4 regions of the Hafnia alvei genome follow, and region 3 is predicted to be linked to each of the others. Evidence: predicted binding sites of a transcription regulator. Region 3 holds the regulator's gene; each other region holds the start of a gene.
What was found. Region 3 encodes PurR, which represses purine synthesis genes. Its sites were predicted from a motif close to CANGCAAACGTTTGCNTG; they were not measured.

Region 1: glyA (serine hydroxymethyltransferase) is a predicted target of PurR. The motif match lies at 4,246-4,263, and genes of this name have one in related genera.
Region 2: tusA (sulfurtransferase TusA) is a predicted target of PurR. The motif match lies at 6,027-6,044, and genes of this name have one in related genera.
Region 4: AB3Y96_RS08245 (amino acid aminotransferase) is a predicted target of PurR. The motif match lies at 3,902-3,919, and genes of this name have one in related genera.

What each region holds. Positions count from the first base shown of each region.
Region 1 is NZ_OZ061315.1:956,948-964,575, reverse strand. It holds gene AB3Y96_RS04555 (nickel/cobalt transporter) at 1-956, opposite strand, end outside; gene AB3Y96_RS04550 (DUF1007 family protein) at 947-1,612, opposite strand; gene AB3Y96_RS04545 (PRD domain-containing protein) at 1,791-2,801, shown strand; gene glyA (serine hydroxymethyltransferase) at 2,863-4,116, opposite strand; gene hmpA (NO-inducible flavohemoprotein) at 4,487-5,677, shown strand; gene AB3Y96_RS04530 (aldose 1-epimerase) at 6,242-7,099, opposite strand; gene AB3Y96_RS04525 (sugar porter family MFS transporter) at 7,096-7,628, opposite strand, start outside.
Region 2 is NZ_OZ061315.1:30,784-38,411, reverse strand. It holds gene gltS (sodium/glutamate symporter) at 1-495, opposite strand, end outside; gene AB3Y96_RS00175 (NCS2 family protein) at 785-2,194, shown strand; gene AB3Y96_RS00170 (AsmA family protein) at 2,330-4,006, shown strand; gene AB3Y96_RS00165 (DcrB family lipoprotein) at 4,048-4,623, opposite strand; gene AB3Y96_RS00160 (GNAT family N-acetyltransferase) at 4,718-5,176, opposite strand; gene AB3Y96_RS00155 (7-cyano-7-deazaguanine/7-aminomethyl-7-deazaguanine transporter) at 5,253-5,918, opposite strand; gene tusA (sulfurtransferase TusA) at 6,150-6,401, shown strand; gene AB3Y96_RS00145 (LacI family DNA-binding transcriptional regulator) at 6,402-7,421, opposite strand.
Region 3 is NZ_OZ061315.1:2,503,929-2,511,556, reverse strand. It holds gene AB3Y96_RS12030 (ABC transporter permease) at 1-1,212, opposite strand, end outside; gene purR (HTH-type transcriptional repressor PurR) at 1,216-2,241, opposite strand; gene AB3Y96_RS12020 (YnhF family membrane protein) at 2,596-2,685, shown strand; gene sodB (superoxide dismutase [Fe]) at 2,779-3,357, opposite strand; gene AB3Y96_RS12010 (NlpC/P60 family protein) at 3,709-4,683, opposite strand; gene AB3Y96_RS12005 (Grx4 family monothiol glutaredoxin) at 5,049-5,393, shown strand; gene rnt (ribonuclease T) at 5,515-6,171, opposite strand; gene gloA (lactoylglutathione lyase) at 6,343-6,750, opposite strand; gene AB3Y96_RS11990 (alkene reductase) at 6,954-7,628, opposite strand, start outside.
Region 4 is NZ_OZ061315.1:1,755,450-1,763,077, reverse strand. It holds gene pncB (nicotinate phosphoribosyltransferase) at 1-567, shown strand, start outside; gene asnS (asparagine--tRNA ligase) at 833-2,233, shown strand; gene ompC (porin OmpC) at 2,564-3,676, shown strand; gene AB3Y96_RS08245 (amino acid aminotransferase) at 3,982-5,175, shown strand; gene AB3Y96_RS08240 (MBL fold metallo-hydrolase) at 5,248-5,895, opposite strand; gene AB3Y96_RS08235 (YcbK family protein) at 5,979-6,527, opposite strand; gene ldtD (L,D-transpeptidase) at 6,706-7,628, opposite strand, start outside.

The sequences.
Region 1 (7,628 bases), 1.5 Mb from region 3:
ACGAAGATCAGCAATACACCGCCGATAAACATCAACAATAATCCCCAATATGGGCTAAAGCTGCGGCCTCGTTCAATCGCCCAGCGAACAACTATCTGCCGCGCCATATGAACCAAAAGCGCAATTCCGCTGATCGTTAACGCCGTCCCCGCCGCCATCGCCATTGCAGCTAAAATACCCCAGCCATAAACTCCGATGACTTTGGAAAATAACAGCACCAAGATGGCCCCTGAGCACGGTCGCATTCCCATCGCTGCAACAACCGCAAACTGCGTTTTCCACGTAGTCGCCGCCGCAATTTCACTATCGCTCGCCACATGTTTATGCCCACAACCGCAGTTAGCCGAGTGACGATGCTCCTGATGAGCACTCTGATTCAACGGTTTAATAGCTGAAATCTGCAAGGGAGTAGAAGACGTCCGTTGCTTAAGCACGAAGACCTTCCTCAGAGCGCGCCAACAGAGAGCCGCACCTAAGACCATAACCAGCAGATAGCTGGCTTTCTCCAGCCAGAAACTACTTTGATGCAGATAGCGCGTTGAAAGCTGCAAAACGCCTAATACCCCTGAAACAAGAGCTATAGCGACCAGACCTTGTAGCAACGAAGCGGCTAACGTTAGGCGTACGCTGCTGCGTAATCGAGATGGATTGGTCGCCAGATAAGTCGTGATCACCACTTTGCCATGCCCTGGCCCCAAAGCATGAAGAACGCCATAGGCAAAACTCAGCGCAACCAGTGTTAAACCAGCCTGTTTTGAATTATCACCAACCTGCTGTAAAAGCTGAGACATCGATTGATGCAATGATTTTTGCCATTCAATCGCCACAAAAAGCCAATCGTTCCAGTGAACAGCGCCATACACCAACGCTGAAATCAGCAGCAATGCCGCTATCGCCAAAGGCATATAGCGCCATAGCGTCGACTTTTTTGGGATAGTCGGAACGATCAATGACATGTGATCTCCACGCGCTGCGCAAACTGTTTCCCTAACTCCATGTCTTCATCAGGAGCATCCGCTTTATCAAGATTTTGCGCATAGGCTTGTAGTGACGTATCAGGCTTAGGCGTTATCAATTCTAATTTACACCTCGCCTGAACATCGACAGGCAGGCTGATAGAGGTCGCATCAGCGTAGGTCATATCCACGTAATAAGTGGGATCGTAGGTCAGGACGGAAAAATGGGCGTTCAGAGGCTGCGGCTTTGCCAGCAGCATTTCAAATGACAAAATAGCGTTATTGCCATCGCGGCTGAGATGATATTGGCGTGGGCGATCGAGGAATTTGACCTTTTTGCCATCGTGATAAAATTCAGTGAAATAGTGCTGGCCAATCACGTTTGCCATCACTTCTGCGGCTAGCTGTTTCCAGATTTCCGACCCGTTCGCCGCATTGCCTGCATCGTAGAGCAGATCGGCTGATGTGAGCGGATCCATCGTCCACGTCATGTTCATTCCGATCAGTTGGTTATCGTTCATCACAAACGCATTTTTCATTTCAATAAAACTATGCGGGTGCGCTAACCCCGCGCGAGAAAAAATGAGCCCGCCGATCATGATTAACCAGCCAAAGCAGCACAGAAATCGCTGTTTTTTGATCCCAAAATACAACATAAACGCCCTATTTAATCCTTAGCAACAGCCGCAAAGCGCGGCAGGTAATCAAACTCATTCATTTCTGTATCACAAAAATACAAAAACTTGGCACATCAGCACCGCGCCTTTGCACAACTTTGCTATTCTTAGCCAACAAACATGTTCATTCACTGCTCGAAACTAAAGAGATATGAATATGAGTTTAGACACACCTCTGGTGCCTGAGCTCTCAGCACAGCAAAGGCACTGTAATCTTGTGCTATTGCTGTTCACACCGACAACCCCGCTACATCTGGCAACCATTGGCCGGATTAATCGTGTATTGCCCGAACAAGCCGAATTAGATATCCACAGCGTTGCACAAGAGATCATGCGTTTTCATGCGCTGCGTGTGATCTTCCATCCTAAACAAGGTTATCGGCTACAAGGTTCAGCTTACGATCAGCGGCTTTGTCTGCTGCACTGGTTAAGGCGCTCTCAACGGCTTGTTCCTAACAGCATTGAAACTATTTTTGTGCCCCGCATCAATGAGAGCCCAACAGGTATCACTACAGCTCATTTTTCACAACAAATCATCGATGTGCTCGTTCAGGCTGAAGCCACCTTGCAGCGTAATTTTAGCGACCAGCATCGCGATCTCATTCGGTCTTTTTTACACTACAGCCATTATCAAAGGCAAACCGCACAGCTCCCGGTCTTTCCGGCACATTTAAAGCGCTGGCTACAAGCCAAAGAAGAATACAGCGTGGCGCGAAATCTGTGCCATGCCGCTTTTGGGCAGCTACCCGCTCAGGCGCTCGATCTAGAATCAGAATTTACCACGCTGTTACTAACGCTCATTAAAACCTACCGCTATTTGCCCCACGCTTACCCAGAAGATCGGCGTTTGATGGATGAGATCGAGGTTGCCATTCGGCAAATAGAACATGCTACTCACGTGACATTTAGCCATCGGGAACAGCTTTGTACTCAGCTATTTGCCCATATGGGCCCCGCGATTGAACGCTGCTTATTTGGCTTAAAAATCAGTAATCTATTATTGGATGAAATCGAACGGCTTTATCCCGGGCTGATGAATATGACTCAACAGGCCGTTCGTCATATCGAACTCGATTACCATATTCATTTTCCACCCGAAGAACTGTGTCTAATCGCCGTGAGTTTTGGCGCATGGCTGATGCAGGAAGGCGTTCTGGCAGACAAATAGGCGGGTTTTCAGCGACAAAAAAGCCCGCTTTAAAGCGGGCTTTTCACATCAAGCCAAAAGATTATGCGTAAACCGGTAGGCGTGCGCAAATATCTAATACTTTCTGTTTAGTACGTTCGATGGTGGCTTCGTCGTTGATGTTATCCAATACGTCACACATCCAACCAGCCAGTTCACGCGCGTCAGCTTCTTTAAAGCCGCGGCGAGTAATAGCCGGAGTCCCCACGCGAACACCTGAAGTCACAAACGGGCTCTTCGGATCGTTAGGCACGCTGTTTTTGTTCACGGTGATATTGGCGCGACCCAGCGCGGCGTCAGCATCTTTACCGGTGATATTTTTATCAACCAGATCCAGCAGGAACAGGTGGTTTTCAGTACCGCCAGAAACCACTTTGTAACCACGGTTCAGGAATACTTCAACCATCGCTTTGGCGTTTTTAGCGACCAGTTGCTGATAAGCTTTAAACTCTGGCTCCATCGCTTCTTTCAAAGCAACGGCTTTACCGGCAATCACGTGCATCAGAGGGCCACCCTGTGCACCAGGGAATACCGCCGAGTTCAGCTTTTTATACATCTCTTCGCTGCCACCGTTCGCCAAAATCAGGCCGCCACGCGGACCAGCCAACGTTTTATGGGTCGTGGTAGTCACAACATGCGCATGTGGGACAGGGTTTGGATAAACACCCGCAGCGACTAAACCAGCAACGTGGGCCATATCGACAAACAGATAAGCACCGATGCGGTCAGCAATTTCGCGCATTTTCGCCCAGTCAACCACGCCAGAGTAAGCAGAGAAGCCACCGATGATCATTTTCGGCTGGTGTTTTTCAGCCTGAGCTGCCAAGTCGTCATAGTCGATATGGCCGCTTTCATCGATGCCGTAAGGAACGATGTTGTACAGTTTGCCGGAGAAGTTAACCGGAGAACCGTGAGTTAAATGGCCGCCGTGTGCCAAGTTCATGCCCAGCACGGTATCGCCTGGCTGTAACAGCGCAGTGTATACGGCAAAGTTGGCCTGAGAACCGGAGTGCGGCTGCACGTTGGCATAATCTGCGCCAAACAGCTCTTTCGCACGATCGATAGCCAGTTGTTCAACGATATCAACGTATTCGCAACCGCCGTAATAGCGCTTGCCTGGGTAACCTTCAGCATATTTGTTGGTCAGCTGAGAGCCCTGAGCCTGCATAACACGCGGGCTGGTATAGTTTTCTGATGCGATAAGCTCAATGTGCTCTTCCTGACGCACGACTTCCTGCTCCATTGCCTGCCACAGCTCGGCATCGTAATCGGCAATGTTCATTTCACGCTTTAACATCCGCTTCTCCTGACTCAGCTAACCTGAATTGTCTATTCGCTAGTGTTCAATAAAAATACACCCCGTAAGGCGACTGCCCACAGTGTAATATGTTTTCACCTTGTTACGATAGACCCTAGGCCATGTTTTTACGCAAACGTTTGGCTTGGCGCTACATAAGGCTTTAATACTGCACATGAAGACGCATGCCTGCAGGAGTTTTCTTCAAATGTGATATGCAACAATTTCACCTTGGCGAAACAAAAGCGATAAAAGCGCTAAGTAAATAACATCAGCACAACAAAAATAGGGATTTACAGCTCAAAGAAAAATCTGTAAGTTGCATTTTAAATACATCAATTAAAACACCTGCAATGACGAGGACTTTTTTATGTTGGATAGCCAAACCATCGCCACCGTTAAATCCACTATTCCATTATTAGCGGCTACGGGGCCGAAGCTCACTGCACACTTTTACGACCGGATGTTTGAACACAATCCCGAGCTAAAAGAGATTTTTAATATGAGTAATCAGCGCAATGGCGATCAGCGAGAAGCGCTGTTTAACGCCATTTGTGCTTACGCCACTAATATTGAAAATCTAGCAGCGCTGCTGCCCGCCGTTGAACGCATTGCCCAGAAACACGCCAGCTTTAATATTAAGCCAGAACAGTATCAAATCGTCGGTCATCACCTGCTGAAAACCTTAGAAGAAATGTTTAATCCGGGTGACGAAGTTCTGGAAGCTTGGGGCAAAGCCTATGGCGTTTTGGCCGATGTCTTTATCCAGCGTGAATCTCAGATTTACCAGCAAAGTGAAACCACTGAGGGTGGCTGGCGCGAACTTCGCCCGTTCAAAATCCTTAAGAAAGAAAAGCAAAGCGACTTAATCACCAGTTTTATTTTGGTTCCTGAAGATGGAAGTCGCGTAGCCGATTTCCAGCCGGGGCAATATTTGGCTGTTTATATCCGCCACCCAAGCCTGCCGCATCAGGAAATTCGCCAATATTCTCTGACCAATGAGCCAAACGGCGAATACTATCGTATTGCTGTAAAACGTGAAGGTCAGGGACAAGTATCGAATTTTATGCATGATATCGCGCAAGAAGGCGACGTGATCCACATCGCGCCTCCGCACGGTGATTTCTTCTTAGAAGTAAAAGAAAACACGCCTGTTGCATTAATTTCTGGCGGCGTCGGCCAAACCCCAATGCTTGGCATGCTACGCACGTTACAGGCTCGTGGTCATCAGGGCGAAATCCAGTGGCTACACGCAGCAGAAAACAGCAAGGTTCGCGCCTTTGCCGATGAAGTTAATACGATTATCTCCGCAATGCCTCAGGCTCAAAGCCACGTCTGGCTGCAAGAAACCAGCGCAGACGATCGTATTGATATCGATTTCAACTATCAGGGATTGATGGATATCACCCCACTCGCTGAGAAATTGAATAACCCAGAAATGCACTACTATTTCTGTGGTCCAGTTGGATTTATGCAGCATGTCGCCAAGCAACTACAAGCACTAGGCGTCGATGCCGACCGTATGCACTATGAGTGTTTTGGGCCACATAAGGTAGTGTGAGGGTTTTTGCATCATCGATTGATGATGTGATTATGTGATCACTGTGTAAGGTTTCGACCGCCAATCAGCAGCGGCTTTCACATGCCACTCTGTTGAAGGCGTTCGATAAGGGTGGGCCAGAGCGCCCACCCTTAACCCGCGCTCTTTTATCCGCAATGCCATCTCCGCGCCGGGTCGGCATGCGCCATCCATGGCGCCTCCTCCCCTAGTGGAAACCTCCTGTTTCCACTGCTCTAACTACCAAGACTTAAACAATTAAAAAAAATAGAGAAATAATATAAAAAGATAAGAAGGTAAAAATGTCTTTTGTCTTTTGTCTTTTCATGTTTAAAGAGTGCATTTTAGAGCCGCCAGCAGGGATGCTGGTGGCAGGTTGAGGGCGTACAGGATGTACGCTCCGAGACCGGTCGGCCAAACGACTCGGTAAAAAGCGCGAGAGTCGAGAGGTTGCGCGCTGGCAACCTCTCGTCGGACGCCTGCGCCAGTGGTTTCATAGAGCGCTATTTGCTCATGGGCGGACGAAAACCTTCACTACTCAAACATAAAAAAGGACGCAGCTACCGATCAGTCTCCCACCTCCACCCTCATCCCCATCTCCGTCACCTCCCCTTTCCCCAACAACACCAGCCCCGGTTGTCCATCCATATTATGGGCATCAACAGGATGGCTTTGCGGTTCAAGGCAAATAAACGGTTCATCAGGCATTTGAAACAGCATCAGATAAGGTACGGAACTGCGTAACGAAATCGTCGGCTGATTCGGCGTCACAAGATGAGCAATGCCACTCCACCCCGAATAGCCCTGATTCATCCACACATTATCCGGCACTTTCGTGCGGGTGAAATCCAGCGCTGCTGGCGTGTTACCCTGCCATGCTAAGGGCAAATGCAGTTCGCCCTCTGGCCAATAGCCTGAAGAGGAAAACTGAATTTGTGTCTGCGGTGTTTTCACAAAGAAAGGATGAAAGCCTAGCCCATAAAGCATCGGCTCCACGCCACAGTGGCGTAATGTAAGATGCGCGCTGAGTCCTTCGTCCGTGAGCCGATAAACCAAATTCGCCGAATAATCAAAACCACAGCTGTGTTGCACTCGTAGACCAAGGGAAATGTGTGTGCAGCTCAAATCTTGCAGTTGCCAGCGCTGTAGCCAGCCATCGCCGTGTAAAAAAAATTGGTTATCCAAGGCACTGTCCGGCAGACAAATTTCACGTCCGGCTAAGTAAAAGCGATTATCTCGCACTCGGTTCGCCAAAGGTAACATAGGAAACAACGCGCTTTCGCCCGGATGCCACCCAGTCGCCTGTTGATAAGGCCGAAGAATTTCCGTGCCACTACGCACGTCATCAAAGCTTAAGATCGCCGCGGACTGCGCTGTCACCCGCAGCCGAAACCGCGAGGTAGAGAGAGTATAGATATCCATCATGCTTGTTTCACGCTTGATTCAACGGGTTTGGTACTCCCCGCCAACTGATGTTCTAGCGCTTCCAGCGTAACACCTTTGGTTTCAGGCACGCTGCGTAATACAAACACAAACCCGAGCGCACAGATGATGCCATAAAGTAAGAAACTCCCCGATGCCCCCAAATTCGCATTCAACAGCGGGAAAGTGTAAGTCAGTAAGAAACAGGCAATCCACAGCGCCAAAGTCCCAACCGACATCGCCATACCGCGCACGCGGTTAGGGAAGATTTCAGACAGCAACACCCACGTCACCGGCGCAAGCGTCAGGGCATAAATCGCAATCGCAGCAAGCACCAGCAGCAAAACAGGCAATCCCATAATGCCCAGCGCATAAGCACCGGCAATCAGCACATAGATGATGGTCAGGCCTGCGGCTCCCAGCAGCATTAATTTGCGACGCCCCAGCTTATCCACCAGCGGTAAGGCAATAATGGTAAAGATCAGATTAATCAACCCGGTAGCCACTATCGATTTAAGCGTGCTGTTGATAT
Region 2 (7,628 bases), 2.5 Mb from region 3:
GGCACATGCCATGGCAACTTCAGTCGCATTCTCAAACCCGTAGCGTTCGCTGAAAACCTTACTCCACGCAGCGCCCGTACCGTGTCCACCGGACAACGTAATCGAGCCCGCTAATAGCCCCATCAGGGGATCAAGGCCCAGCATTTTCGCCATGCCAATACCAATGGCGTTTTGTACCAGCAGTAATCCCACAACCACAAAAACAAAAATGCTCAACGCCTTACCACCTTTTTTCAGGCTGGCTAAGTTTGCGTTAAGACCGATAGTGGCAAAGAAAGCGAGCATCAACGGATCTTTGAGTGACATGTCAAAACCGACCTCAAAACCCGTGGTTTGCTTAAGCAACAGAAAACCCAATGCCACCAGCAAACCGCCAGCAACAGGTTCAGGAATAGTGTATTTCGTTAGGAAAGGGATTTTTTGTACCATTTGGCGCCCGAGAAGAAGCACCAAGGTCGCCGCGACTAGCGTACCGTAAACGTCCAGATGAATCATTTTATTACTCCATGTAATAATTGTATTTATTTCAAATAATTATAGTTTTCTCACCGTTATTCAAATACGACATCCCCAATATAATTGGAGCAGCATTGGTGCAGAGCGCTTCAAGAATGAAGGGGACAAACGCTTAATTAGAAAGCAAAACGTAACCCTTGAGCAAGTTTCTTTAGCAAATAATGCGATCCAAAAGTCTCATCCTTTTTAGGTAAATTTGTGCGCAACCGATTGCTTTTGTGACGGCTATCATTAAAATGCGTGCATTGTTGCTTCTGGAATATGGATTATGACCACGCCATCCACTGAGTTCGACCAAGTTCACTCTTCAACCGCGAAGCCTAGCGCTACCGCGCCGGCCAAAAGTGAGCTGATATATCGTCTCGAAGACCGTCCACCTCTCCCGCAAACCCTTTTCGCTGCCTGCCAACATTTGCTCGCCATGTTTGTGGCGGTTATTACGCCCGCGCTACTGATTTGTCAGGCGTTAGGTCTTCCGGCGCAGGACACGCAACACATTATCAGCATGTCGCTATTCGCTTCTGGACTGGCGTCTATCTTGCAAATCAAAACCTGGGGCCCTGTTGGTTCGGGTTTGTTGTCTATTCAGGGAACGAGCTTTAACTTTGTTAGCCCTCTGATTATGGGTGGGATGGCGTTGAAAAACGGCGGAGCCGATATTCCGACTATGATGGCAACGCTGTTTGGAACGCTGATGCTAGCTTCCTGCACCGAGATTATCCTCTCGCGTTTCTTGCACCTAGCACGCCGAATTATTACGCCATTGGTATCCGGTGTGGTGGTAATGATTATCGGTTTATCGCTGATTCAGGTCGGTTTGGTTTCTATTGGCGGCGGTTACAGCGCTATGAACGACCACACCTTCGGTGCTCCGAGCAATTTGATGCTGGCAGGTTCCGTTCTGGTGGTGATCATTTTGCTTAACCGTCAGCGCAATCCTTATCTGCGTGTATCTTCATTGGTTATCGCCATGGCCGTTGGCTACGCGCTGGCGTGGGCGATGGGTATGCTGCCAGACACCAGCAATATGGAAAAAACCACCTCTCTGCTGATGGTGCCAACTCCGCTCTATTATGGTCTGGGCATTGATTGGAACCTGCTGATCCCGCTGATGCTGGTCTTTATGGTGACGTCTTTAGAGACTATCGGCGATATTACGGCAACCTCAGACGTATCCGAGCAGCCAGTTTCTGGCCCGCTCTACATGAAGCGACTTAAAGGCGGCGTTCTCGCCAACGGGCTTAATTCGATGCTGTCGGCGGTGTTTAATACCTTCCCTAATTCCTGCTTTGGCCAGAATAACGGCGTTATCCAGTTAACCGGTGTCGCAAGCCGCTACGTGGGTTTTGTGGTCGCCCTCATGCTGATTGTTTTAGGCCTGTTCCCTGCGGTGGCAGGTTTTGTGCAGCATATCCCAGAGCCCGTACTGGGAGGCGCAACCATCGTGATGTTCGGCACTATCGCGGCATCTGGCGTTCGTATCGTCTCGCGTGAGCCATTAAACCGCCGCGCCATTATGATTATGGCGCTCTCTTTAGCCGTTGGTTTAGGGGTTTCTCAGCAGCCGTTGATTTTACAATTCGCGCCGGATTGGATGAAAACCCTGCTGTCCTCAGGCATTGCGGCTGGCGGTATTACTGCCATAGTCTTAAATCTGGTTTTCCCACACGAAGATTAATACCGCATAAATGGCTAAAAAAGGTCGGATGTTTCTGCATTCGGCCTTTTTTATTGGTGTTTACATTTCATCCCTTGAGCCATCTTACTTAATACGGCATAAACTAAAGTACCTTTGGCCTGAAGGACTAATGCCGTGAAATTTATTGGAAAACTACTTTTAATCCTGCTCGCGATAATCATCGCGCTGGGTATTGTGGCTTATGTGATTGCACAGACCACATGGGGTGCCCGTCACATCAGCACGTGGGTGAACGAAAATACTCAATATCGATTGTCGCTTGGGAAAATACACCACGACATTCGCGACCCCGCAGAAATGACTTTGCACGATGTCACGCTCGCTAACGCTGGTCAGCCTCCTTTTCTACGCGCTGAAAAAATCAGTTTATCGCTCAGCGTACGCCAGCTAACCGAACCGAAAGATTTCGATAGCGTCACGCTCGAAAATGGATCGCTAACGCTTTCAGCCACGGCTCAAACTGCACTGCCAATTCAGGCCCAAAGCCTGCGCATGCTCAATATGCAGGTGCAACAAGATGAGCCCCAACAAAAAGTAAGCGCTTCTCAGGTCAACGGTTATGTTTCGCCGTGGCAGCCTGTCTCAGGGCAAATTTTTGGCAAAAACAATCAATTTCAGTTCAGCGCTGGCAAGTTAACGCTAAATGATATTCCTGCACAGAACGTACTGATCCAAGGTAACGATAAGCAGGGGCAGCTCACAATAAGCAACGCGGGCGCTGAATTTGCCCAAGGACAAGCCACTGCCGACGGTGTACGCAATGCCGATGGGAGTTGGGTAATCAATAACTTACGCCTAAGCAATCTCCACTGGCAGACCAGCCAATCTATCGATGCTTTCTTTGCGCCGCTGAAGCAACTTCCAGCAATCACGCTGGGGAAAATGAGTATTACCGATGCCAAGCTGGAAGGTGCAGGCTGGGCGCTCAGTGATTTAGACGGAGAATTGAACGGTGTAACGTGGAGCAATGGCAGCTGGCAAAGTGATAAAGGGTCTATCGCCTTTAATGCTAACGATATCATCGTGGGCAATGTGCACTTTGTTGAGCCTATCTTTAGCGCCGATCTTTCCAATGCGGGAGTGGCAATAAAACAGTTAAGTACTCGCTGGGAAGGCGGTTTGCTTCGAGCAAGCGGCAACTGGTTGAGCAGTAATCAACAGCTTACCCTCGATGAAATTACTCTCGTTGGCTTGGAATATACGCTACCGCAAAACTGGCGTGAAATCTGGCAAATGCCGCTGCCTGCTTGGTTAAACGATGTGATCGTGACCAAGTTCTCCAGCAGCCGAAATCTGATTGTCGATATCAATCCTGAATTCCCTTTCCAAATTACCGCTTTGGACGGCTTCGGCAGCAACGTTCGCTTAGTTCATAACCGCCTGTTTGGTCTATGGGACGGTCAAGCAACGTTCAACGCCAGCGGCGCAACGTTTAATAAGGTCGATCTGCAAAAGCTTTCGATCAGCTTGAACGCGAACGACCAGCAAATTAGCGCCACTGAACTCAGCGCGTTATCGCAAAAGGGAATATTGGAAGCGACCGCGTCGCTCACTCAGTCTGGCCGCCAACTCCGCTTAGATCTTAAGGGGAAAGCGGTTCCCGCCGATCAACTGGTTGAATGGGGATGGCCAGCGTTGCCGATCACAGGTGACGTCAATATGCAGCTTGGGTTACAAGGCGTACTGACCGGTGAAGCACCGCTTAAGCCTAGCGTAAACGCCACGCTAAGCGCGCAGAATGCGAGTGGGCAACAGGTGACACAGAAGATGGTTAACGGCGTAGTAAACTAATCATCCAGCCCTCCCTGCATAGGGAGGGCTTTCACAGAAAATTACTCGGTAATCTTCAGAGTATTAATCACACCGTTGGCAATATTGGCCGCTTCCTGCTGATTTTCACCCGGCAGAGAGACCTGCATGGTCATCAACTGATCGCCAGCTTTAGCCAGTACGATGCTGGAATAGGAGACTTGGCCTTTAGCCGTTTGCAGGCTATTCACTTCCTGAGCTTGCTGCCCACTCACCTCAATGCTCTTATCGGAAAGCACATTCAGGCTTGGATCACGAGATTTCTGCTGTTCAACCAAACGACCACTCAATGTGCTCAGGCTGTCTGCTGGCAGCGGAGCCATAATCACAATAATCGCCTGCTGGCCGCTCTTATTGGCGTAAACGTGCATGCTGTTTGATTGAGAGCCTAGCTTACCGCTTTGGTCAGTTAAGCCTGCCGGCAGCGTAAAGGTCACTTTCCCGTTAAGCAGGCTAATGTTCTCTCCGGCAGGTACGCTAGCTTCTACCGGTGTAGATCCTTTAGCAGCAGAGGTGGCGTTATCAGTCGACTGGCCATCACACGCGGCAAGTCCTGCCACGAGCAAACCCACTCCCATAAACTTCACTAAATTACGCATGGTAATTCCTTCTATTGTCCTAACGTCTCGATTGACCAATAAACGTATCGCACCTTATCGGTGCACTAAATGCAAGTAACATATTGTAGCTTCGCTACTTATCATTGGTTCCGTGCGTTAGGCACTTCACCAGTCGGACTCGGTTATCAGCTATGTTGTCAGCCACTTCTAGCTCAGATAACTGGTAGCCATTTTTTATGAGCATTATCAGCATAGCCGGAAAACAGTTTCTGGTTTTCACTTCGATACGCTGATAGCCATGATTTAAAACCCAATCTTCCTGTGTATGCAATAGGACTTGGGCTATTCCGTCGCGGCGAGAGTGAGGAAGTACACCACCTAACCAACTATAGAAAGTGGTGTCGCTAAGCACATAACCCAACTTAAAACCGACAGGTTTTTCATTTTTATAGGCAACTAATATACATGTTTCTTTATTATTCAGTCGGTTAATTAAATCTTGCAGGCTGTGTAACGAGGAGAATTCAGGCAGCAGGTTATAAAGATGATGAACATCTTCAACGGTAGCGAGTTTGACGTTAATCGCGGGCATGACATCCTCCGAGGCTCAGGGACATCAGCATATACGATACCGAGAAAAAGCGCTTCTCGGCATCGCGATACGTTTCTTAATTCAACTGAGGATGCGGATCTTGGCGGTTAGCTGAGAGATACTTCAGAACCACGTTTAACATGACGCCATACATTGGCAGGAAGAAAATCAAGCTAATCAGTAATTTAAACGTGTAGTCCACCAGCGCGATCTCAACCCAGTTAGCGGCCATGAACGGGTCTGTGCTGTGGTAAAACGCGATAAAGAAGAATGCCAAAGTATCGCTAATATTACCAAACAACGTTGAGGCCGTCGGTGCCACCCACCACGCACTGCGCTGACGCAGGCGGTTAAAGACATGCACGTCAAGGATCTGCCCAAGAACATAGGCCATGAAGCTTGCGGTCGCGATACGCGCCACCATCACATTAAACTCGCCCAACGCGGCAAAACCTTGCCATTCTCCCTGAAAGAACAGCGCTGAAATACAATATGAAATCAGCAGCGCAGGCGCCATAACCGCCAGAATAATTCGACGAGCCAAAGGCGCACCAAACACACGGACGGTGAGGTCTGTTGCTAGGAAAATAAACGGGAAGGTAAATGCGCCCCACGTGGTGTGAAAACCGAAAATCGAGATCGGCAACTGCACCAAATAGTTACTGGACGTAATAATCAGAACATGAAAAACAGAAAGCCAGCAAAGGGCTTTCATCCGCTGTTGCGGAGTAAAATCAAACATATTTTGGCCTTTTTGGAGATTGGGGTGAGGGAACCCAATGAAAATGTGTGCATCTGAGATGCGGCAGGGATGATACCGCGATAATTTCCACATGCAATGGTTAATTTTAACGCAAACGTTCACGTCTCTTGCAGACTATTTTTCAGCAGGTAAACTAGAGACGTTTTAAATTTCACTCAGCCGTAGCCCTTCGCCAGTACGATTGCGCAAATCGGCCTTCAGAGAAAAACCATGACCGATCTTTTCGCTAATCCTGATAAAACGCTGGATGCACTTGGGCTTCGCTGCCCTGAGCCTGTGATGATGGTGCGTAAAACAGTACGCCATATGGATGATGGGCAAACATTGCTGATCATCGCGGATGATCCGGCAACCACCCGTGATATTCCGGGTTTTTGTCGTTTTATGGATCATCAACTGATTGCGCAAGAAACCGAGCAAGCGCCCTATCGCTATTTGTTACGTAAAGGGACTCCCGCCTAACTAACGCAACGTTGAGCCCCGAACGATAAGCTCGCCGGGATATTTTTGTTCAACGGTAGGCTGTGCGTCGCCTTGGATGCGGTTCACTAATAGCTCTAGCGCAGCGTAGCCGATCTGATAGGTCGGCTGCTTAAGCGTGGTAATTCCCGCCCCTGCCAGCTCTGCCCACTCCAATTCATCAAAACCAAGCAAGCCAATATCGCTGCCCCAATTAAGGCCTAAACGACGCAGGGAGCGAGCCACCTGCAGGGTTAATGCACCGTTGGCAGACATCACGGCTTTACGCATCCCCCGATGCTGATGACAAAACTGGCTCAATGCCTGATCCAGAAGTTCACCTTTGTTAAGCACAACTTCGGCATGGCAGGCGATCAGCTCAGGGCATTCCGCCATCGTGCTTTGAAAAGCATGCAAACGCTCAAGCCGAGTATTAACCAAACCCAGCGGCTCACTTAAAAACATCACCGCTTCAAAGCCCTGCTCGATTAAATGCCGAGTCGCTTCAGTGGCGGCGCGATGATTGTCTAACCCCACCATATCGCAGGAGAAGTCTGGTATTTTTCGGTCAATCAGCACCATGGGCAACAAAGACTGTTGTAGCTTAGATAACGCCTCTTCACGCATTCCCACCGCATTAACCACTAATCCCTCAACGCGATAGCTGCTTAACAGCTCAAGGTAATGCTGCTCCTGATTGATTTCGTTGTTGGTATTACACACCAGCAAAGTAAAACCTTGCACACGACAGGCTTCTTCAACGCCGCGCAAAACGTCCACAGAATAGGGATTGGTGATATCGGCGATGATCATACCAATAAGGCGCGTTTGCCCACCTTTTAAGCTGCGAGCCATCTGGCTTGGGCGGTAATTAAGGCGTTGGATGGCTTGTTCGATGCGCTGTTTGAGATCGTCGGACAGCAGGTGTTGCTCGCCATTTAAATAGCGCGAAACGCTAGTCTTACCGGTTTTAGCGGCCTTGGCGACATCACTGATGGTGGCGCGGGTTCCCTGACTGCTCACGACGTGTTCCTCTGAAATTCAACGGATAGGCAAATTTAGCATAACCACAGGGGAACTGATGAGATAAGGTTGAGGAAATAGCCTCCTCAGGCAAAGCAGGAGGCTAAAAGATGAAATGTTTTACATTAGTACTGGACACTTAAGTCCGATTTTTGGGGGAGCACACCGATGGGTCGTAGCGGCGTAAGCCGCCGGAGTGCCCCGCAG
Region 3 (7,628 bases):
ATGCTGTAAGCCGAAGATTAGGCTGATTTGTGGTATCAACAGTGGGGCGAGCAGAAGCCAAAAGTTCGTTTTGCTACGCGTATAAAATTGCCACTCCAAAAAACCAACGCACAGCACCAAGCTTAACAGGTTCGCCATCCCCGCAATGAGCAGGCTATTCATAATCGGCGCACTGAGCTGATGAATGCTGGTAAGCCAATAATCATCGGTCCACTGTAGCGGGAAAGAAGAAGAGAAAGGCCAACGCCACGCAATAGACCAAACGAAGAGTACCGCGTAAGCACCTAGCGTTAACAGCACGCCAATTGTCCAGAGCGGAGCAAGCGGCATACGCCATGTGTTGCGCCTTTGCCCATAAGCGTTGCGACAATATTTCAACCAGAGTTTTTCACCGCATCCCCATGCGCCAAAGCTGGCTAATGTCATCGCAATAAGCAACAGCGTGCCAGCGGCGGCCAAAGACTGGTGCCCCATCGAGGGTTCGCTTATCCATTGCCAAACTAACAACGCCAAGGTGGTTGGCTGCTGTGGCCCCAATAGAATCGCAATATCCACGGCGGATAGCCCAAAGGCGAGCACGCAAAACAGCGGCAGGCGCAGGGCCACCAGTATTTGCGGCACTAATAGCAACCACCAGACTTTTTCACTGTGGTAACCCAATGCGTTACCAGCCTGCATTTGACGGGCCACATCAATTCGCCCCGCGATGTTAAACGCCAGCAAAAATAAAAAGGGTGTCTCTTTGATCACCAGTAAAAGAATTAAGGACAGGGCATAAGGGTCATTGACGATCGTCCAATCAGGCGGGCGCACAAAACCCGTAAATGTTGGGGATATAAGCCTGAGTAGCCAACCTGAAGGAGATAACAGCAGTATGAGTCCGGTCGCCAGTGCAATATGCGGCATGGCTAAAATCGCGCTCGAAACAGCGCGAGCGGCCCCGCTGGCGCGCTGTATAACTTGCCCGCAAAGCGCTAATGCCAACCAAAGTGATATTAAGGTAGCGGCGATTGCGCTCCATAAACTCAGGCCAACCGAGCGCATCAAACCTGGCCATTGGAGTAAAAGCGTCCACGGCTGGATGAAGTTATTGAAAGAGGAAATGTCAGACAGCGGCTGAGTCAGTGCCAGCAGCGCTGCCAATATTGGCAACGCTCCGGCAAAGAACAGCACAACGGGGAACAGCGCTAAAAGAAAAGGGCTGCTCTTCATCACTTAGCGGCGATAGTCCAGATATGGGCCATCGGCAACGGAGCGACGCTCCACGAGTTTTGGATGAACTTCGATCGTTTGAGAATCTTCACGTTTGCTCACGATACGGTCGAGCAGCATATCAAAGGCCATAGAGCCCAAACGCTCTTTCGGCTGGTGGATGGTGGTCAACGCTGGTGAGAAGTAGCGAGCGTTGCGCACGTTATCATAACCGATCACCGATATATCCTGCGGTACACGTAAGCCCATCTCATCGGCGGCGCAGATTGCGCCCATCGCCATGATATCTCCGCCCACGAAGACCGCCGTTGGGCGATTTTTTTGCGATAGGATCTGGTGCATGGCTTTGTAACCGGATTCTGGCTCGAAGTCGCCTTCTACCATCCACTCATCGCGTGCGGAAATATTGGCTTCCTGCAGGGCTTTCAAGAAGCCGCGCAGACGACCTCCGCCGGTGTTACGGGAAAGCTGACCGGTAATCGCCCCAATATCGCGGTGACCGCGTTCAATTAAATAGCGACCGGCTAAATAGCCACCTTCGAACGCATTATCTTGAATGGCGTCGGTAAAATCACTGCGCTGTGTGCCCCAGTCCATCACTACCATTGGAATATTGCGGTAGTCCTCAAGGGTTTGCAGCAGGTTTTCTGGATATTCAGAGCACATCACTAACAGCCCATCGACGCGCTTTTGCGCCAGCATTGCCAAATAAGCTTTTTGCTTTTCAGGGTTATTGTGAGAGTTACATAAAATAAGCGTATAGCCTTGGCTGTAACAGGCGTTTTCAACGGCCTCAATCACCTCAGCAAAATAGGGCGCTTCGCTGGAGGTTGCCAGCAAACCGATCGATTTAGTGTGGTTCACTTTCAGGCTACGGGCGACGGCGCTGGGGGAGTAGTGCAATTCTTTAATGGCTTCCCAAACCGCGGTCTTGGTCTCTTCTGCGACAAAACGCGTCTTATTAATAACGTGAGACACTGTCGTGGTTGAAACGCCCGCGCGTTTTGCCACATCTTTAATCGTTGCCATGAAACAGATGACTCCTAAGCTAATGTCACAATGACATAGCTATTGCGTTAATCGTTTGCTTACGTACATCAAAATATACTGATTACAATCGCATCAAAGAGAGGAATATGCGGATTTATCAAGCGCCAGCCTATTCTTTTACGTTATGAAAGCTGATACGTAGCAGTAAACCGTAAATTTTGGCCTATAAAATGCAAAAGGGGAAGTCAAAATTGTGGGTTAACAGAAAGAATAATCGAAAGTTTTACTGCGTGCGATCCCATTTAAGGTATGTGAAAATGATTTCACACACTTTCTGCAAGTGTTTATGTATAATCAAAATTGATCTGATAACGAAATGCGGGAGAAGAAGAAATGGAAACCGACCTGAAATATTCTCTAATGACAACGGTCGCGGCGCTGGCTGTGATTGTTATCTTTAGTTTTGTTGCCGCGCTACATTGATTTATCGCTAAGTTTTCTATCGATAGCTATTAACATGGCTAAAACAAAAGGCGGTCAATTGACCGCCTTTTTCATGTGCGTAACTTAGCAAACTTATGCCAGATTTTTCGCCACGAATTCCCAGTTTACCAGAGCCCAGAAGTTCTCCAGATATTTAGGACGCGCATTGCGATAGTCGATGTAGTAGGCGTGCTCCCAAACGTCCACGGTCAGCAGAGGCTTATCACCGCTGGTCAGTGGTGTTGCTGCGTTTGAGGTGTTCACAATTGCCAAAGAACCATCGGCTTTTTTAACCAGCCAAGTCCAACCAGAACCGAAGTTGCCGATCGCGGATTTAGTCAGTTCTTCTTTGAAAGCGTCGAATGAACCAAATGCTTTGTTAATGGCTTCGGCTACTGCGCCAGTTGGTGCGTTGCCACCTTTTGGTGACAGGCAATGCCAGTAGAAGGTGTGGTTCCAAACCTGAGCGGCGTTGTTGAAGATCCCGCCGGTAGAGGTCTTGATGATCTCTTCCAGTGATTTACCTTCAAATTCAGTGCCTTTAACCAGATTGTTCAGGTTAACCACGTAGGTGTTGTGATGCTTACCGTAATGGTATTCCAAGGTTTCTGCGGAGATGTGCGGTTCGAGTGCGTTTTTTTCGTATGGTAATGCAGGTAATTCAAAAGACATTGCTCTCTCCTATTATTGCTCTATTTTGCAATGAAACAGTTACACGGAAGTGTTTTATGTTTCATGCATCACACCAACGTTAATGTCAGTGAGCGGGTTTTTAAAATTGAAACGATCTTGTTGTGCTCTTGTTATGGGGATCGATTTTAGCAAGTTTTGAATCTAATAACAGGCAAAATTTTTGTTTTTGGTTATCAATTGATGATTTGTACACCATTCGTTCAAAACGGCGACGGTACGAAAATGAGGGGAAGGGGATAATACAAAGACAGGGTAAATCTAAATGATAGGGATTATCACAAAATACGATTAATCCCTACCATAAATCTGTTTAACAATGACCTTCTGCTATTAACGAATCGTTTTTGGCGTCATTACGCGGCGGGCGCCAACGTAGTGTCCTTGCCAATAATCATTATCTAAATAGCTGATCCGAATTTGTTCGCCGGTGCGAGGTGACTGTATAAATTTACCTTCGCCCATATAAACACCTACATGATCGGCGGCGCCACGATTATTAATACGGAAGAAGACCAAGTCGCCTTTTTGTAGCTCTGTTTTTTTCACCGGAGCCGCATCGCGCAGATGATACATTTCATTGGCGGTACGCGGGATCTTGATGCTCAGTAAATCCTGATAGGCGTAATAGACTAAACCGCTGCAGTCGAAGCCCGTGCTTGGTGAAGCTCCACCCCAGCGATACGGTTTGCCTACCTGATTCATCAGCTTATTCATGGCCGTCTGCTTGGCATGCTGGTAGCGTTTTTTATGCTGAGGGCTCAAACGGATCGGTTTACCATCAACGATTTCAATATTGTTTTGATTCAGCTTGGCTAATTCGCCTTTGCTGTTTCTGCCATGGCTATTCAATTCACCGCGCTGGCGACCATAGGTTTTTTTATTACTAACGCGAGCTAGCCTAGCCGTGGAATGAGTGTCGCTTTTCTTGACGCTGGATTTTGCCTTCGGTTTAGAAATAGAGGCTAATACTGCTTTATCTATTTTTTTGCTATTGGCTTTATTGCGCGCAACGGCTCTATTTTTGGCGAACTTGGTGGCGAGAGCGGTAGGCTGAACGTCTGCTGTTTTTTTAGTCGCCTTGCTTTTTTGCTCTACCGATTTTTTATTTTTTGCCGTTGTTGTAGGTGCCGCAGTTTTTTCTTTTTTGCTGGTGGCCGGCTTTCGTTTTTTACGATCGGCAGTTTCGCTACTTGTCGCATGCGACTTTCGCTGATCGGCAACGACTTTATGCCCCGGAGAGGCATTCGCTGCATTAGCAAATAGCTGTGTAAACAGCAGAACAAAGAGCGCGATATATAGACGCATCGATAGGTTCCAGACTTTGTCCCAAGCAAAAAACATGGCAAACAGTATTAAATAAACCGCCGCAACAAAACAGCATTCATTTCTGCTATTTATATTCTCTTTGTGACCAAATGTTACGGTGATTGAATCAGATACTGTTTTGTTCAAAAAACGCGGTAATTCTGATCGTGTACAAAACGGATATAGCATAGCACGTTTTTAGATTAAACTGAGCTTACGCTGTGACGGGATGTTGAAATTCAGATAATAGCCACATAAAAGATGGCGTTTTTTTCTCAGAGCGACACTCGGTACAATCCAGTACAATAATTCGATATGCACTTGCATGCCATAGGCATAACACTGGCTAGAGGAAGTAAACTAAAATGACAATGACCACCATTGAAAAAATTCAGCGTCAACTGGCTGAAAACCCGATTATTTTGTACATGAAAGGCTCACCAAAATTGCCAAGCTGTGGCTTCTCTGCGCAAGCCGTTCAGGCATTGTCGGCCTGTGGCGAACGTTTTGCCTATGTTGATATTCTGCAAAATCCGGATATTCGTGCTGAACTGCCAAAATATGCGAACTGGCCAACCTTCCCGCAGCTGTGGGTTGAGGGTGAACTGGTTGGCGGCTGTGACATCATTATTGAGATGTACCGTGCTGGCGAACTGCAGCAGCTGATTAAAGAGACTGCTGCGAAGCATCCTGCGCAGGAAGAACAGTAATCGTTGATGATTATTGTGAGAAAAATAAAAGGCGCCTAAGGGCGCCTTTATAATTTATTGCGTTAACTCAGAAATAAAAATTCTTACACCGCTCGGTGCTGCAACAAGAAAAAGAGGCAGACTATTCGGTGGTTTCTGGCGCAGGCGTTGGCAATGGCCATCCACCCATACGTTTCCAGCGGTTTACCAACTCACAAAACAGCGTTGCGGTTTGTTCAGTATCATATAGCGCAGAGTGGGCCTGAGTGCTATCAAAGGGGATCTCTGCGGCGATACAGGCTTTCGCCAGCACGGTTTGTCCTAATACCAAACCGCTCAGGGCGGCAGTATCAAAGGTGGCGAACGGATGGAATGGATTGCGTTTTAAACCAGCACGTTCTGCGGCGGCCATCACAAATGAATGATCGAAGTGCGCGTTATGCGCAACGATTACCGCACGATTACAGTCCTGATCTTTAATGCCTTTACGAACCGCTTTGAAAATAGCATGCAGCGCTTCGTATTCGCTCACCGCGCCACGCAATGGATTTTCAGGATCGATGCCGTTGAATGCCAGAGCCTCTGGAACAAGAACGGAGCCAACAAAAGGCTCAACGTGGAAATGAAGTGTTTCATGTGGCTCTAACCATCCATCGTCAGTCATGCGTAACGTGACTGCCGCAATTTCAAGTAGCGCGTTGGTGTTGGCATCAAAACCCGCAGTTTCGACATCAATGACAACAGGATAGAACCCGCGAAAACGCGCGCTCAGCGTATTAAGATTGGTGGTTTCAGCCATGTTCAACTTCTGGTCTATGGAATGCAGCGCGCATTATGGCAAATTTTTTTGCAGTTTGCAGTCAGCAAACGTGGGGCGACTCTCATTCAGGTAAAACATAAAAAAGCGAACGGCTATGCGTTCGCTGGATTTTTAAGCAAAACAGTCAGGTTTTATCCTAGGGAGGCGAGGTTAGTTCCCTAAGCCTGCATCTGCCTGTTTGTTTTCGATCAGTTCGATTTTGTAGCCATCGGGATCTTCAACAAAAGCAATAATAGTACTCCCCCCTTTAACCGGGCCTGCTTCACGCGTGACTTTTCCACCCGCCTTGCGGATGTTTTCACAGGTCGCTGCAACATCATCAACGCCTAATGCCAAATGGCCAAACGCGGTGCCCATGTCGTAGCTTTCTACGCCCCAGTTGTAGGTCAGTTCGATAACGGAACCCACGCTCTCATCACTGTAGCCGACGAACGCAAGGGAGTATTTATACTCTTCGTTCTCGCTGGTACGCAGCAGACGCATGCCTAAAACGTTGGTGTAGAAGTCGATTGAGCGTTGCAGATGACCAACACGCAGCATGGTATGAAGTAAACGCATAATTTCCCTCTGAAATTAGAATGGCCTTGATGACAAGGCTTCGCTATCAGCAATAGCGACAGGATGTAGACACATTGTAACAGCCTACTTTCAGCGATCAATAAAAGCCCCTGATTAATCGCCAGAGCCGTAAATAAAAAACCCTCTGACAGAGTGGAGGCGGTCAGAGGGTTGGCAGCTATGCCAAGGTATTAATATTGCAGCTATAGCGTTGGATAATCTGTGTAGCCTTTAGCATCACCACCGTAGAAGGTTTCAGGATGTGGCGTATTCAGTGGGGCTTTTTTCTCTAAGCGCTCGACCAAATCAGGGTTAGCGATAAAGTTACGACCAAAAGCCACTGCATCAATGAGACCTTGGTTCAACAACGTTTCGGCCTTTTCTGCGGTATATCCGCCTGAACCAATAATGACGCCGCTAAACTGTTTGCGAACTGCCTGACGGAATGCCTCTGAATAAGGCTTGCCGCCTGCCCAATCTGGCTCAGAAAGATGCAGGTAGGCAATTTTACGTTGGTTAAGCTGACCGATCAGGTAAAGCGCCGCTTCTTCTTGATCTTCACCATTGTCCAGACCATTGAACGGGCCTAATGGAGAAATACGGATCCCAACGCGGCCTGCGCCAGATTCGGCAATCGCAGCGTCAACGACTTCTAGAGTTAAACGTGCGCGATTTTCAATGTTGCCACCGTATTGATCGGTGCGGTGGTTTGAGGCCGGTGACATGAATTGATGCAATAAATAGCCATGGGCAGCGTGAAGCTCAACCAGATCAAAACCGGCTTGGCTAGCAAGGCTCACCGCATGACGGAAATCGTTAACGATGCCCGGAATTTCACTGGTTTCTAAAGCGCGAGGTTCTGAACAAGGCACGCGTAC
Region 4 (7,628 bases), 750 kb from region 3:
GCACCGATGGGGACTCAGGCTCATGAGTGGTTCCAAGCCCACCAACAGATTTGCCCGGTATTAGCAAACAGCCAACGGGCAGCCCTTCAGGCGTGGCTAGATGAATACCCCGATCAGCTTGGCATTGCCCTCACCGACTGCATCACGATGGATGCTTTCCTACGCGATTTTGGCCCGCAGTTTGCCAATCGCTATCAAGGTCTGCGTCATGATTCCGGTGAACCGGTTGAATGGGGAGAGAAAGCCATCGCCCATTACCAAAAACTGGGCATTGATCCGATGACAAAAACGCTGGTGTTTTCCGATAACCTCGATCTCGAAAAAGCCTTAGAGCTGTATCGTCATTTCCATAACCGCATTAATCTTGGCTTCGGTATCGGCACCCGTTTAACCTGCGATATTCCAGAGGTTAAACCACTAAACATTGTGATTAAGCTGGTTGAGTGTAACGGTAAGCCCGTCGCCAAACTGTCTGATAGCCCGGGTAAAACCATTTGCCATGACAAAGCTTTCGTTAAAGCGCTGCGCAAAGCCTTTGATTTACCGCTGGTAAAAAAAGCCAGTTAAATTATTTGGTTTAATCGTTCGCACAACAAATATTATGAGGGTGTATGCTACGCCCTCTTTTTTTGCCTAAAAAACGCCAATTTTTACTGATAAAATCGATTATTCTCCTTTTTTTCATTCAATCCCCCAATATCTCGTCAAGTTCTTGCGATTTGTCTGCGATTTCTTCTTGTGTCTGTTTGCATGACAAGTAACATAGCAACATGCCCGTATTATCTGGGCTGTAGGTTATTTATCATCCAAGATCAATAAAAGAGAGAAATCTATGAGCGTAGTGCCTGTAGTCGACGTACTGCAAGGTCGTGCCGCGGTAGACACTGAAGTCACCGTGCGCGGTTGGGTACGTACCCGGAGAGATTCTAAAGCTGGTATCTCCTTCCTCGCCGTTTATGACGGCTCCTGCTTTAATCCGTTACAGGCCGTCGTTAATAATTCTCTACCGAATTATGAAAGTGATGTTTTGCGCCTGACCACGGGCTGTTCGCTGGAAGTCACCGGTAAAGTTGTTGCTTCTCCGGGTGAAGGCCAGAGTTTCGAACTGCAAGCCACGGAAGTTAAAGTCGTGGGTTGGGTTGAAGATCCAGACACTTATCCAATGGCGGCAAAGCGCCACAGCATCGAATATCTGCGCGAAGTGGCTCACCTACGCCCACGTACCAATATTATCGGTGCGGTGGCTCGTGTTCGTCATACGCTGGCACAGGCTATTCATCGTTACTTCCATGAAAACGGCTATTTCTGGGTTTCAACCCCGCTGATTACCGCTTCTGATACCGAAGGCGCTGGTGAAATGTTCCGCGTTTCAACGTTGGATATGGAAAACCTGCCGCGTACCGATGAAGGTAAAGTCGATTTCGGTGAAGACTTCTTTGGTCGTGAAGCGTTCCTGACCGTATCCGGCCAGCTGAACGGCGAGACCTACGCCTGCGCGCTGTCTAAGGTTTATACCTTTGGCCCAACGTTCCGCGCGGAAAACTCGAACACCAGCCGCCATCTGGCTGAATTCTGGATGGTTGAGCCTGAAGTTGCATTTGCGGATCTCGACGATATCGCCGGCGTTGCCGAAGGAATGCTGAAATACGTCTTCCAAGCCGTGCTTGATGAACGTGCCGATGACATGGAGTTCTTCGCTCAGCGCGTAGATAAAGACGCCATCGATCGCCTGAAGCGTTTTGTCACCTCCGATTTTGCTCAGGTGGATTACACCGACGCGGTTGATATTCTGCTTAAGTGCGGTAAGACCTTTGAAAACCCAGTCTACTGGGGCGTCGATTTGTCTTCTGAGCATGAACGTTATTTAGCAGAACAGCACTTTAAAGCACCGGTGGTAGTGAAAAACTATCCAAAAGACATCAAAGCGTTCTACATGCGCATGAACGAAGATGGCAAAACCGTTGCTGCAATGGACGTGTTAGCACCTGGCATTGGTGAAATTATCGGCGGTTCTCAGCGTGAAGAGCGCTTAGACGTTCTCGATGCACGTTTAGAAGAAATGGGTCTGAACAAAGAAGATTATTGGTGGTATCGCGATCTTCGTCGTTACGGCACCGTTCCTCACTCTGGTTTTGGCCTCGGATTTGAACGTTTAATCGCCTATGTGACCGGCGTACAAAACGTTCGTGACGTGATCCCGTTCCCACGCACACCAAGAAACGCAACCTTCTAATTAAGTAATAAAACAACATTTCAACGTTTTGATCACAAAAAAGGGGCCAGCAATGCTGGCCCCTCTCTTTTTTAAACTTAGACCCCTGTCACAAAGTTCCCAAAATTTTACATTTTGAAACACATTCTTGCGTTCTGTTACTCGAATTATAGTTTTGTATCATTTTCGATGTAGATTATCGCTCTAGTGAATGGAACACTGCGATGCAGACACAGGAAGACACCATACTTTCTCTTTTAGTTCCGTAAGTGATGAAATAGTTCCGCGCAGAATTAAATTAGGCAGTGGCAGGTGTCAAAAAAAAAATAACTCCTTTAGAGGGTAACAATGATGAAACGCAATATTCTTGCAGTAGTGATCCCAGCGCTGTTAGCAGCCGGTGCAGCAAACGCAGCTGAAGTCTATAACAAAGACGGTAACAAGCTGGATCTGTACGGTAAAGTTGACGGTCTGCACTACTTCTCTGACGACAAAGGTTCAGACGGCGACCAGTCTTACGCTCGTTTCGGCTTCAAAGGCGAAACTCAGATCAACGACCAACTGGCTGGTTACGGTCAGTGGGAATACAACATCAAAGTAAACAACACCGAAAGCAATGGCTCTTCTAAAAACGCAACCCGTCTGGGCTTTGCGGGCCTGAAATTCGGTGATTACGGTTCATTAGACTACGGCCGTAACTACGGCGTAATCTACGACGTTGAAGCATGGACCGATATGCTGCCAGAATTCGGTGGTGACTCTTACACCAACACCGACAACTTCATGACTGGCCGTACCAACGGCGTTGCGACCTATCGTAACAACAACTTCTTCGGTCTGGTTGACGGCCTGAGCATCGCCGCTCAGTACCAAGGCAAAAATGGCAACGCGACCGAAAGCAACAACGGCCGTGGCTACCAGCAGCAGAACGGTGACGGCTACGGTCTGTCTACCTCTTACGATTTCGGTATGGGCATCAGCGCTGGTGCAGCGTACTCTTCATCTGACCGTACCAACGAGCAAGTTACTCGTGGTCGCGTAGCTAACAGTAACGTTGCTGGCGGCGATAAAGCTGACGCATGGACCACTGGTCTGAAATACGACGCTAACAACGTATACTTGGCAGCTATGTATGCAGAAACTCGCAACATGACTCCATACGGTTCTACCGGTGTTGCTAACAAAACTCAGAACTTTGAAGTTGTTGCACAGTACCAGTTCGACTTCGGTCTGCGTCCATCCGTTGCTTACCTGCAGTCTAAAGGTAAAGACCTGAACACCAACGTAGATGGCAAAAAAGATCTGGTTAAATACGTTGATGTCGGCGCGACTTACTACTTCAACAAAAACATGTCTACCTACGTTGATTACAAAATCAACCTGCTTGATGACAACGATTTCACCAAAGCTAACAGCATCGCAACTGATGATATCGTAGCTCTGGGTCTGGTATACCAGTTCTAATCTGACGGCAACCTCGCGGTTGTAGCAGAACAGAATCAAAGGCAGAGCTTCGGCTCTGCTTTTTGTTATCTAGGGTTTGGCTCCACTCATCACGAGTTATTTATCTCCCCTACTTTTAGTCCGTGTTCTACCGCCCTATTTTCTGCCTAATTTTCTGGTTTTCTTCTTATTTTTGGTGCTTTTATCGGCATTGAAGCATTCAGGTAACAACTTTGTATTCTTTTTGTGGCAAACGGTTGGCAAGCTCGCGGCGTAGCGGTAACCTGATGGTTCTCTGGCTCAATCCCACACATGGAAGCTCTTACATGTTTGAAAATATCCCAGCCGCACCAGCGGATCCGATTTTAGGTCTTGCCGATTTATTCCGTGCCGATGCCCGTACCAACAAAATCAATTTAGGTATTGGCGTCTATAAAGATGAAACAGGTAAAACACCGGTTCTGACCAGCGTTAAAAAAGCTGAGCAGTATCTGCTGGAAAACGAAACCACGAAAAACTATCTGAGCATCGATGGTATTCCTGCTTTCGCTACCTGCACGCTGGAATTACTGTTTGGTAAAGAAAGCCCAATCATTCAGGACAAACGTGCTCATGCGGCTCAAACCCCAGGTGGGACTGGTGCTCTGCGCGTAGCTGCTGATTTTATTGCCAATAAAACCTCAGCCAAGCGCGTATGGGTGAGCAACCCTAGCTGGCCTAACCATAAAAGCGTATTTAACGCCGCAGGGCTTGAGGTACGCGAATATGATTACTACGACGCGGCAAATCATCAGTTAGACTTTGCAGCGCTCCAGAACAGCTTAGAGCAAGCAGAAGCCGGTGATGTGGTTCTATTCCACGGTTGCTGTCATAACCCAACCGGTATTGACCCAACACCAGAACAATGGGAAGCGCTGGCAGAAATGTCTGTTGCGAAAGGTTGGTTACCGCTGTTTGACTTCGCCTACCAAGGCTTTGCCAAGGGTTTAGAAGAAGATGCACAGGGCCTGCGCATTTTTGCCGCTAAGCATGATGAATTGCTGGTTGCGAGTTCATATTCCAAAAACTTCGGCCTCTACAACGAGCGCGTTGGTGCTTGCACGTTAGTTGCCGCTGATAGTGAAACCGCCGATAAAGCATTTAGCCAGATTAAAGCCACTATCCGCGCAAACTACTCCAACCCACCAGCACACGGTGGTTCGGTGGTAGCGACTATTCTGGGTAATGAAGCCCTGCGTACTATTTGGGAGCAAGAACTCACAGACATGCGCCAACGTATTCAGCGTATGCGTCAGTTGTTCGTTAACACCCTGCAGGAAAAAGGCGCTGAGCAGGACTTCAGCTTCATCATCAAGCAGAATGGTATGTTCTCATTCAGTGGACTCACCAAAGATCAGGTGATCCGCCTGCGCGATGAATTCGGCGTCTATGCCGTAAACTCTGGCCGCGTCAACGTAGCCGGAATGACGCCAGACAATATGGCACCGCTGTGTGAAGCCATTGTTGCCGTATTGAAATAAATACGCGCATTGAAACGACAAAAGGAGCCGAATGGCTCCTTTTTTGTTCTGCAAACAACATTTACAACGACGCTACCAAACCGCAGGTTCATCGCGAACAAATGGGTTGGTCTGGCGCTCTTGACCGAAAGTCGACATTGGGCCGTGTCCTGGAATAAACGCAACATCATTACCCAGAGGCCAAAGCTTAGTTTTAATTGAGTTAATCAATGCCTGATGGTCTCCACGGGGAAAATCGCTACGCCCGACACCGCCACTGAATAACACATCGCCTACCTGTGCCAAACGTGATTTTTCACTAAAGAAAATCACATGGCCTGGCGTATGACCAGGGCAATGGAAAACCTGCAGCGTCTCATTACCTACCGACAAGGTTTCGCCGTCGTTTAACCAACGGGTAGGCACCAAGGGATCACAATCGCCAAGGCCAAACATTTTGCTCTGAGCTGGCAGCCCCTCCAGCCAAAACTGATCTTCTTCCTGCGGGCCATAGATCGGCACATTTAAGGTTTTCGCCAAGCTGCCAGCGGCTCCCACGTGGTCTAAATGTCCGTGGGTCAGCAGAATTTGAGTGACCGTTAAACCCAGTGCTTCAACTTCACGCTGAATTTTGGCTGCTTCACCGCCCGGATCGACGATCGCGGCCTGAAGCGTATCCTCACACCATAAAACAGTACAATTCTGCTGAAATGCAGTGACGGGAATGATTTTATATTTCATGTTTGCCCCAATATAAAAAACGCCGGCAAAGGCCGACGTTTAGGATCTCTTTGACTACCTAATAATACCGTCTTAAAGCGCCATTACCAATTTCTAACGGGGCCGGTATCAATATGCACGAAATTACTACGCGGATAATATCCAACGCCACCCGCTCGCATTTTCAATGCAGCTTTACGAATATTGGCTAGCTGGACACCTTCAATATGGAAATCCATCGCCTGCCCTAGCGTATGGTAGCTATGTTTCGCCACACCGCTGCCGCGCTCGCGTAATTCATTATTGGTGCGCGGGGAACGATAACCGGAAATAAGTTGAATCGGTTTACGTGTGCCAATCATCGCCTGCAAACGAAAAATTTGATCGAATAAGCGAGGGTCGATACTTTTTACTTTATTCGCGCGGTAGTCGCGGAACAAATGATTCAGGCGAACTAATTCTTCCTGAATATAGTTTTTTCCGTCGAAGAACTCAGCCTTAAGTTGTTCGCCGGTATTTAAATTATTGAGTAACAAAATACGAGGACGTGGTGTAGAAAGCGTTGCTAACGCTTGCCCTGGTAGCATTGCCATTCCCATAGCAACGCCACCTAAAGCCAACCACTTGCGACGATGAATATTAACTGGATCCATGAGATATGTTTTACTCGGCAAAATGTCTGAAAATCACGCACCAAAGCGCACCGTCAGGCACCATAACCGCCATGGAAGATCGAGTCAACCCGCTACCCGCCAAGGTTGGCGGGTTATCACAGAATTTTATGGCTATTATTTACAACATTACAAAAACTATGGTTTTGCTAACTGCTTGCTAGAGTTGAAAAAGCCGCTCGGCTTGCGCAGCAATTTTTGCCCCTGAACGTACAGTGTCATCATAATTGTAAATATCTGTGCGGAACTGCGGCTTGCCATCTTCAGAAACCCATGCAGTCAAATAATAGAGGCGAACAGGAATGCGATGACGTATCGGAACATATTTCGTATTCCCCTCTTTCAACGCAGACGAAACCCGCGCGTCGTTCCAACCAGCATCTTGAAGTAGCATATTTGCCAGCGTCGAAGCCTTATTCACGCGAACACAACCTGAACTTAGCGCACGAATATCTTTTTCAAATAATCCGTGGTTTGGAGTGTCATGCAGATAAATAGCATCTTGGCTTGGCATATTAAACTTATATCGACCTAGCGAATTATTCGCGCCCGGTGCTTGCTGAATTCGATACGGGAAATTACGCGGCGACACAGACGCCCAGTCGATCATATAAGGATTGACCGCTTCGGCATCGTTGCTCCATCCAGAAAACAGGCGATATCCGTGGCGTTCGAAATAGCCCGGATCGTGCATAGCTTTCGGAACAATATCTTCACGAATCAGCGTTGTTGGCACGTTCCACGGTGGATTAACTACCACGTTATTCAATTCACTATTCATCAGCGGCGTTTTACGCGATGGGCGCCCCACAATCACTCGAGATGAAAGTACTTCAGCGCCGTTCTGGTAATAAATCAGCGAGTAGTTAGGAATATTAACCATAATGCCGGTATTTACTTCTCCCGGCAAAATACGCAAGCGTTGAATATTCAAGGCCAGCAGTGTAGCGCGCGTTTGCGGCGATACGTTCAGCCACTCGCGCGTGCGCTTGCCAATCACCCCGTCACTGGCTAAACCTTGCCACTGCTGGAAACGTTTCACTGCCTCAACAAGCTCAGGCGTATAACGGTTATCGATCACCG